Linked DNA regions of Tahibacter amnicola. The protein of the gene in region 1 interacts with the protein of each later gene in a pairwise test. Links are inferred from orthologs where the notes say so. Each region holds a gene or a part of one and is shown on either strand. Other genes may lie near its edges.

Region 1 (6,523 bases):
GGGCCGCTGTCCTGCGCCTCGCGGTAACGGTCGGCTTGCGCGCGGCGCGTATCGTCTACCGGTTCATGCGTCGAGGCACTGGGGGCTGTCGGGGACGGCGGCGGTGGCGGCGGACGATGGCTCCGGCGGCCGCCGCAGGCACTCACGCCCAGGGCCACCAACGCAACGACCGCCAACCGGACTTTATTCACGGCACGGGCTCCGACACGCCAGCAGCGATGGATTCGGCCAGCTGCATCACCGCCATGGCGTACAGCGGACTCTTGTTGTAGCGGGTGATGACGTGGAAGTTCTTGAACGTCACCCAGTATTCGGTGCCCGCCTCCGCTTCCAGCTTGAGCAGGGTGGCCGGGCGCTGCGGGTCCAGGTCCAGCGTGGTGGCATAGCCCCAGGCGCTCAGCTGCTCGAGCGGATAGACCGGCTCGCTGTTGGCCGGCGTGATCTCGCGGGCGCCCGCGGCCGGTTCCACGCGGACCGCCACGATGCCCGCGTCTTCCCAGCCGAAACTCTGGAAGTAGTTGGCGACGCTGGCCAGGATGTCGGGCACGGAATTCCACAGGTCAATGCGGCCGTCACCGTCGTAGTCCTGCGCGTACTTGGCGATGGACGTGGGCATGAACTGCCCCCATCCCATCGCTCCCGCATAGGATCCCTTGAGCTCCTCCACCGGATAGGCGAGACGGTCGGCGTCCAGACGAAGCAATTGGGACAATTCACCGCGGAAGAATTTTTCCCGTGGTGGATAATGGAACGACAGTGTTGCCAGGGCATCGAGCACGCGGTACTTGCCGATATTCTTGCCGTAGCTGGTTTCGATGCCGATGATCGCGACGATGATCTCCGGCGCGACGTGGAACTGGGTCGAGATTCGTTCAATGAGCTCGCGATTGGCCCGGTAAAACTCGATGCCGGAACGGATGCGCGCATCCGTGATAAAGATCGGGCGGTACGCCTTCCAGGGCTTGGCCTCGGCCGGGCGCGTCATCGCGTCGATGATGCTCTGCTGGTACTGGGCCTTGGCCAGCGTCGCCAGAACGGTTTTTTCATCCAGCCCGAACTCACGCGCCTGCTCGGCGGCGAAGGCCTGCTGGGCGTCGGGAACCGTTGGGGTCTGGGTGGTGGCGGCGGCGCTCCCGGTGAGGAAGGCGCAGGTCAACGTGAAGAAAACACGGGAAAAAACGGGCATCGTGCGAACCTGGTCACCACAGGTAGACAAACGGGTGCTAGTGGCCTGTAACCGAAGAAGCGGCAGAGGCTGGCGAACGGCCGGTCGTGCCGGGCGCGCTTCGGAATGAGGCCTGTAGCAGCGCTACAGGTCGAACGGGAAGCAAGCCCGGTGCGGCCGGAACGAGTCAGTCGCTACCGATCCGAGTGTTACAGGCCGGTAGGGTAGCACGACGTGACGCGTACAACCGGGCGCGTACGGCGCCGTTACGGCAAAGCTGTGAGATCGGTCCGGCTCAGCGCACCAGGCGCAGGGCGCTGGCCTTTTCCATGAGGTTCTTGATGCTGTCGCGCCAGCGGTGCGCGGCGGGCGGCAGCGGTGGCGGCCCCTGGCTGGGCAGCGCCTGCGGGCGGCGCGTATCACCGGCCTCCGCATGGCGCAGCGCATCGATGGCCAGCCGATCCCAGCGCAGGAACTGGGACGCAGGCACCAGCACCCAGGGGCTGCTTGCCTGCGCCGCACCCAGCGGCGACCAGACGGTCGAGCCCGGCAATGCCAGGGCATAATCGCGCGCCTTCGCAGACAGGCGGAATGCCATGCCGGTGTTGGTATAGAACAGGAACGGCGTGCCGTTGATCTGCACGCTGGGCTTGGCGTAAAGCAGCGCGCCGGTGGCGTCGTGCTCCCGCTGCATGAATTCGCTGATCGTGTCGTAGCGTGTACGGGCGTTCGCCATGACCCCTCCCGCCGGGTACGTGGGGCATAGTAGCGCGATTCCCACCGACCCGATGTGCCGGTTGTCGGCACTTCTTACCTGTCACATCAGACAGGCCCCTGTCAGGCCATGAACCAGCCGGTCAACGCATGCCGCGGCTGTTCGGCCCACGGCGCGACCAGCGACACCGCATGCGACTGCGGAACCCGGAACAGCGACAGGGAATTGAAGCGCGGCACGAAGGTGTCGACCACATTTCCTTCCGCATCCAGGAACTGCAGCAACCCGCCCCAGTCGGCCTGCCAGTCGCGGCCCAGATTGATCACGAAGGCATAGCGGCGGTCCTGGCCCGGGTCGTTGGTGTCGTCGTGCCGGCGCAGGAAATGCCCCGGCAGGTAGCGCGTGGCCTGGACCAGCACGCGCCGGATCGCCGGATCGCCGACCAGCTCGCGGATGAACTGCAGCACCGGCGGCGCGTGAAGCATGTCCACCAGCCGGTGCAGCAGGCTGCCGGGCGCATGCCCGGCGAGGTAGCGCTCGACCAGCATGCAGCTGTCGTAGGCGAAGGCGTAGCGGCCGCGTGCGTCGGCTGCCGCCCGGGCGATCATCGCCGCCCGCGCCTCGGCCGGGGTTTCCCCGGCACGGGCCAGCCGCGAAGTATCGCCGTCGCGGATCGCCAGATCCCAGTCGGCGACGTCTGCCAGCGCCTGGGCCAGGGCGCCGGTCAGCGCGGGATCCAGGGCATCCGGAATCAGCACGCGGCCGCTGGCTCGCAGCCGCGCCTGCCAGGGACCAAAATCGACTGCGGGATTGAACATGAGATCGCCCGGCACGGAGGGGAACGGAGAAGCCCGGCAGCGTAGCCCGCCGCCGTCTCAACGCACCAGCTTGCGATGCGCGTGGATCGACATCAGCACGCCGAATCCGGTGAGCAACGACACCACGGACGTTCCGCCGTAGCTCACCAGCGGCAAGGGTACGCCCACGACCGGCAGCAACCCGGTGATCATGCCGCCATTGACCATCACGTACACGAAGAACGACATCGCGATCGCGCCGGCCAGAAGGCGCGAATAGGTGTCCTTGCCATTGGCCGCGATCCAGAGGCTGCGGCCGATGATGAAGATGTAGAGCGCCAGCAGCAGCAGCACGCCGACGAGCCCGAATTCCTCGCTGAACACCGAGAAGACGAAGTCGGTGGTGTGTTCCGGCAGGAATTCCAGTCGCGACTGGCTGCCCTGGTGCCAACCCTTGCCGAACACCCCGCCGGCGCCCACCGCGATTTCCGACTGGATGATGTGCCAGCCGTTACCGAGCGGGTCGGCCTCCGGATTCATGAACATGCGTACGCGATTGCGCTGGTACTCGTGCAGGAAATGCCAGGCCACCGGCATGGCGCCGACCGCCAGGCTGATGATGCCGCCGATGCGCCACCAGGAAAGACCCGACAGGAACAGCGCGAACGCGCCGCTGGCGGCCACCAGCAGCGAGGTGCCAAGGTCCGGCTGCTCCGCGATGAGCCCGGCCGGCACGGCGATAAGGATTGCCACGACCAGCAGATCGCGCCAGCTCGGAGGCAACGTCCGGGTGTGGAGATACCAGGCCACCATCATCGGCATCGACAGCTTCATCATTTCCGAAGGCTGGAAGCGGACGAATTTGAGGTCGAGCCAGCGGTTGGAGCCCCGCCCCTCGCCGAACAGCTCCACGGCAACCAGGAGCAGGACCGTCGCGCCGTACAGCCAGGGCGTCCAGTTGCGCAGGGTGCCGGGCGGAATACGCGACACCACCAGAAGCGCAATGCCGCCGAGCACGAAGCGCATGCCCTGATTGATGACGATCGTCGATTCCTTGTCACCGGCGCTGTAGAGCGTGACCAGGCCAATCGTGCCGACCAGCATCAGGGCCAGCAGCAGGGGCAGGTCCAGGCGCGGCTGGCGTGCATGCCGGCGCGCCAGGGCGACCAGTCGATTGGCCAGCTGTTCGATCATCGGACCGCTCCGGCGGGGGATTGAGCCAGGCATCGAGGATCTGCCGCGCCGGTGGCGCCGCGTCGGCCGAGCCGCTGGCGCCGAACTCCAGTACCAGGGCCAGCGCGATCTGCGGTTCTTCCACCGGGGCAAAGGCCACGAACAAGGCCTGGTGCCGCTGCGCTTCGTCGAGTCCGCGCGTGTCCACTTCATCGCCGGTACGCGAGAAGCGCTGCGCGGTGCCGGTCTTGCCGGCCGCGCTGTACGGCGCATCGGCGAACACGCGCTTGGCCGTACCGGTCGGGCCGCTGACCACGGCGACCATGCCGTCGCGCACCGCGTCCCAGTGGGTCATGTTGACAATGAAACTCGGTTCGGGAGGTGGCAGCGGCGCCATCACGATCGGGGCATTGAAACCGTCCTGCGTGGCGCGCAGCAGGTGGATCGGATGGCGCGCACCGCGCGCTGCCAAGATCGCCGTGGCATTGGCCAGCTGGACCGGCGTCACCACCCAGAACCCCTGCCCGATGCCGGCAATCACGGTTTCGCCCGGGAACCAGGGCTTGTCGAACATCGCCCGCTTCCATTCGCGCGACGGCAGGATGCCGCTGCCCTCGCCGATCAGGTCGATCCCGCTGGGCTTGCCAAAGCCGAAACGCCCCAGGTAGGCGGACAGGCGGTCGATGCCCATGTCCAGGGCGAGCGAATAGAAGTAGGTGTTGACCGACTGGGCCAGCGATTCGACCAGGTCCACATGGCCGTGACCGCCCTTGCGCCAGTCGCGATAGCCGCGCTGCTGGCCGGGAATGTGGAACTCGCCGGTCGAGTACACGGTGTCCTGCGGGCTGCGGATACCCAGCTCCAGGCCCGCCACACCCATGAACGGCTTGACCGTGGAGCCGGGCTTGTAGGTTCCCACCAGGGCGCGGTGCAGCAGCGGGCGCAACGGGGAGCTGGTCAGCAGGCGGTAATCGGTATGGCTGATGCCGTTGACGAAGAGGTTCGGGTCATAGCTGGGCACGCTGACCATCGCCAGCACCTCGCCGTTGCGCGGATCGATCGCGACAGCCGATCCCGGCTTGCCTTCGAACACCGCCTCGGCGGCCTCCTGCAGGCGCACGTCGATCGACAGGTACAGGTTCTTGCCGGGCTTGGGCGGAACACGGTCGAGCACGCGCAGGGCACGGCCATCGGCGTTGGTTTCGACCTTCTCATAGCCCGGCTCGCCGTGCAGAAGATCTTCGTAGTAGCGCTCGATGCCGGTCCTGCCCATGTGAGTGGTACCGGCATATCGGGCCTGCAGATCGGCACCATCGGCGCGGGCGTCGAGCCGGGCCAGGTCGTCCTCGTCGATACGGGCGACATAGCCCACCAGATGGCCGAACTCGGCCCCACGCGGATAGGTGCGGGTCAGGTAGGGCACGACCTCCACGCCCGGGAAGCGCCAGCGATTGACGGCGAAACGGGCAACCTCGTCGTCACTCAGGCGAAAGCGCAACGGCAGGCTCTGGAAGCCGCGGCGCCCGCGGCGGTGATCCTTGAAGCGCTTGATGTCCTCGGGCGTCAGAGGCACCACCTCGCCGAGCGCCTCCAGCGTCGCATCAAGATTCTTGACCCGCTCGGGGATGACCTCCAGGCGGAATGCGGCCGTGTTGTCGGCCAGCAGCACGCCGTTGCGGTCGAAGATCAGCCCGCGGGCCGGCGCGATCGGCCGCAGCTTGATGCGGTTCTGGTCCGCACGCGTGACAAATTCCTCGTGACGGACGACCTGCAGGTAGAAGAACCGCCCGCCCAGGACGCCGAGCAGCAGCACGATGATCGCGAAGCCGGTGATCGCGCGGCGCTGGAACAGCGCGACCTCGCGCGGGTTGTCCTTGATCGCGGGGCGCTTGCTTCTCATGCCTCATGGACGCGCAGCCGCGCGCGCAGGTCGTCGATCAGCAGGAAGATCCAGGGCCAGGCCAGCATGCCGATGACGGGGGCGTACCAGAACGACAGCGGCGGCAGTGGCGCGCCGGAGAAGGCACGCACCATCAGGCTCAGCACCCGGTCGTTGAGCAGCAGGCCCAGTACCGCCAATGACTGCTGCCAGATCGGGAAGAAACGCAGCCGCGCACGGAAGCGCAGCACGATAAAGACCAGCGCCACCAACCGCAGTGCCTGGTCGCCCAGGAGATCGCCCTGCAGCACGTCGCCGACTAGGCCGAACAGGAAGGCACGACCCAGTCCGATGTTGTCGGGCTCCTCAAGCGACCAGTAGATCAGCACCAGGGCCAGCCAGTAGGGCTTGAACGGCAGCAACAGGGCGGGCAACGGCGCCAGCTGCAGCAGGCAGGCCGCGACAAGGGTGGCGAGGAAGAGCCAGAAATGGGCGCGGCGGATCATGGCGGCGGCACCTTCGCATCCGCAGTGACCGTCGCTTCCTCAGGCGGCGGCGCCGGCGGACCACCCGGATCGACCAGGGCCGGCGGGCCGACCGGGTCGGTCAGCGGCCGCAGCAGCAGCACCTCGCCGCTGCGTTCGAGCGCCGCGGAGGGCCGTGCGACGGCGGCGGCGAACATGCCGCTGGAATCCGTGCCGACCGAGGTGATTTCAGCCACCGGGAAGCCGGCCGGGAAGCGCCCGCCCAGGCCCGAGGTGACCAGCTTGTCGCCCGGCTTGATGTCCGCGCTC
Region 2 (3,108 bases), 150 kb from region 1 along the record:
GCTGGTACTCGCGTAGCGCGTCCTCGATTTCCGTATTGCGCGGCAGCGCCCGCTCGTCATGGATACCCAGGCGCTCGGCCGCACGCAGTTTGGCCTGGTGATAGTCACGCAGGCCAAGTTCACTGATCAGCCGCGCCGCCTCCACGGCGATGCGGCGTCGGTTGTCATCGGCGCGCACGTTGGCGCGTCCGCGCGAGTGGGGTCGGTGTTCACCCATCAGAAAATGTCGTAGGCCTCCTGGTGGCCTTCCTCATCGAGCATGTCTTCCGGCGGCGGCGCCGCCAGGCGGTCGATATCTTCACTCTTGAAATATTCCAGAATGGCGCCGGCGTCATCGCTGGAGGCAAGGTAGCCTGAGCCCGGATCGATGCGCGCCGTGCTGATACCCGGAGGCGTGGCGAATGGCCGCTCGGCGAGGCCGTCGAGCGCCACGCGCATGTAGTTGATCCAGATCGGCAGGGCTGCCTTGGAGCCGAACTCGCCGCGTCCGAGCGAGCTGAAGTCGTCGAAGCCGACCCACACGCTGGTGACCACGCGGTCGTTGAAGCCGTTGAACCACGCGTCACGGTGCTCGTTGGTGGTGCCGGTCTTGCCGGCAAGGTCGTTGCGCTTGAGTTCCATCGCCGCATGGCCGGTGCCGCGCCGCACGACATCGCGTAGCAGCGAGGACACCAGGTAGGCCGTGCGTACGTCCAGGGTACGCGGGGCCAGGCGCGGCTTGCCCGGTTCGGCTGGCGTGGCCGGCGCCGTGGTGGCGGCGCTGGCCGCGGCGATCGGAGCGAAGCGGCTGGCGGGGCTGGCGGCAGGAGCGATCGTCGCCGCCGCGGCAATATCGCCCGGAGTAGCAGAGGGCACTGTAGCTGCCGTGGCCGCGGAGGCCGCTGCCGCGCGCGCGAGGCGGGCGTCGTCCAGCAGGCGCTCGGGGCAGTCGCGACACGCGCGGGCCGGCTGCGCGGTATAGATCTCCTTGCCGTCGCGGTCCTTGATCGTGGCGATGAAGTACGGATCGACCAGCATGCCGCCGTTGGCAAAGACGGCGTAGCCGCGTGCCATCATCAGCGGTGCCACCGCAGCCGTACCCAACGACATGGAAAGGTTTTCGGGCATCGCTTCCAGGGGCAGGCCGAAGCGCGTGATGAACTCGCGCGCGTAACGCACGCCGATCGCATCCAGCAGGCGCACGGAGATGAGGTTGACCGATTTGACCAAGGCCTCGCGCAGGCGCATAGGGCCTTCGAATTTGTCATCGTCATTGGACGGCGACCACACGCCGCCCGGCCGAGAGGGATCGGGAAAGGACAACGGCGCGTCGTTGAGAATGGATGCCGGCGTGAAGCCGTGCTCGAACGCCGCCGCATACAGGAAGGGCTTGAAGCCCGAGCCCGGCTGGCGTGCGCTCTGCGTGGCGCGGTTGAACTTGCTGCGGCCAAAGCTGAATCCGCCGACGAGGGCGCGGATCGCGCCGTCGTCCGGGTCCAGCGACACCAGGGCGGACTGCGCGGCGGGGATTTGTCCCAAAGTCCATTTATCCTCATCGTTCCGGGCAACCCGGACGATGTCGCCTGCCTTGAGGACGCTGTCGACGGTCTTGGGTGCCGGACCCCGGCTGTTCTCGCTCTGGTACGGACGTGCCCATTCCACCGAGGCCTTGTCCAGGATGACCGTCTGGCCGTCGGCCAGGTAAACCTGGGCCTGCTCCTTGCTCACTTCGGAGACGATCCCGGGAACCAGTCCAGCGATCGGACGGAAGTTGGCCAGTTCGCGGTTGAGGTCCTCAGGCTTCGCGCCCGGCTTGAGCTCGACGTGCGCTTCCGCGCCGCGGTAGCCGTGGCGGCGGTCGTAGTCGATCAGCGAGTCGCGCAGTGCCTTGTTGGCGGCCTCCTGCATGCGACTGTCGATGGTCGTTCGAATGGAATACCCGTCGGTCAGGGCGTCGTTGCCCAGCCGTTCCATGGCGTCGGCACGCACCATCTCGGCGAGATAGGGGGCCTCGACCTCGATCGGGGGCTCGTGCGCGTAGGAGCGATCAGGCTGCTCCATCGCTTCCTTCATCTCTTTCTCGGTGATGAATTTGTTCTCGCTCATGCGCGCGAGCACATAGTTGCGGCGTTGTACCGCACGGTCGCGGTTGAACAGCGGATTGCCGGTCGAGGGGAACTTGGGCAGCGAGGCCAGCATCGCGCATTCGGCAAGGTCGAGCTGGTCGAGCGTCTTGCCGTAGTAGAACTCGGCGGCGGCCGCCACGCCGTAGGCGCGGTGTCCGAGGAAGATCTTGTTGAGGTACAGCGCGAGGATCTCGTCCTTGGACAGTGCATTTTCAATACGCAGTGCCAGGAACAATTCCGAAATCTTACGTGTATACGTCTGTTCCGGGCTCAGGAAGAAGTTGCGCGCGACCTGCTGCGTGATGGTTGAGCCGCCCGGGCCCTTGTCGCCACCGGTACGCACCAGGTGCCACACCGCACGGAAAATGCCCTGCATGTCAAAACCCGGGTGCTCGTAGAACCGGGCGTCCTCGGCAGCGAGGAAGGCGTTCTTGACCTTGGCGGGTACCTGTTCGATGGAAACCGGTATCCGGCGGGTTTCGCCAAAAGTAGCTACCAGCTTGTCGTCGGAGGTGTAGACTCGCAACGGCACCTGCAGGCGCACATCGCGCAACGTTTCGACCGACGGCAGGCGTGGGGAAATCAACCAATAAGCGATGCCTATTGCGAGGCACCCGAGCAGGACTCCGCTGAGCGCCAGATAGAGCGCGTAGCGGACCAAGCGGAGGAGAACGCGCATGATCAACCGGGATTGTGATGGCAGTCAAAGTCGGTATGACTTAGGCCAGAGTATAGATCTCGCCCCGGCTCGGCTGATAGCCGATTTCGCCGGTAATCCGTCCAGTTTGCGTGACAAAACCCACGGATTTTCAGCGCCTTAGAGAATATTCTTAGGCCCGTTGCGATTTGGTTAAGATTCGTATTTAATGTCACTGCGCATCTTTCGCTCGTAAGAGCGCGTGGGAAGGGGAAAAATGTGGGCCTGTTCAGTCCGAAAGCGCCGCCGCTGATTGGGGTGGACATCAGTTCGACGGCAGTCAAGCTCCTGCAGCTCAGCCAGTCG

The links.
Region 2: the proteins of mrdA (region 1) and N4264_RS24625 interact in binary tests that used the Escherichia coli proteins (3 or more experiments, as listed by UniProt). The link is inferred for Tahibacter amnicola from one-to-one orthologs.

Annotation. Positions count from the first base shown.
Region 1 is NZ_CP104694.1:6,367,715-6,374,237, forward strand. Bases 3,243-6,242 are described here. They hold mrdA (penicillin-binding protein 2), read right to left. Parts: upstream 5,751-6,242; coding sequence 3,735-5,750; downstream 3,243-3,734. Other genes in these bases: rodA (rod shape-determining protein RodA), read right to left, coding at 3,243-3,847; mreD (rod shape-determining protein MreD), read right to left, coding at 5,747-6,235; mreC (rod shape-determining protein MreC), read right to left, coding at 6,232-6,242. In the rest of the region: N4264_RS25250 (septal ring lytic transglycosylase RlpA family protein), read right to left, coding at 1-191; mltB (lytic murein transglycosylase B), read right to left, coding at 188-1,186; N4264_RS25260 (hypothetical protein), read right to left, coding at 1,461-1,901; N4264_RS25265 (2OG-Fe(II) oxygenase), read right to left, coding at 2,003-2,698; more of rodA, read right to left, coding at 2,756-3,242; more of mreC, read right to left, coding at 6,243-6,523. UniProt on the Escherichia coli protein: Catalyzes cross-linking of the peptidoglycan cell wall. Responsible for the determination of the rod shape of the cell. Is probably required for lateral peptidoglycan synthesis and maintenance of the correct diameter during lateral and centripetal growth.
Region 2 is NZ_CP104694.1:6,220,026-6,223,133, reverse strand. It holds N4264_RS24625 (penicillin-binding protein 1A), read right to left. Parts: upstream 2,785-3,108; coding sequence 217-2,784; downstream 1-216. Other genes in the region: N4264_RS24620 (pilus assembly protein PilM), read left to right, coding at 3,022-3,108; N4264_RS24630 (hypothetical protein), read right to left, coding at 1-217. UniProt on the Escherichia coli protein: Cell wall formation. Synthesis of cross-linked peptidoglycan from the lipid intermediates.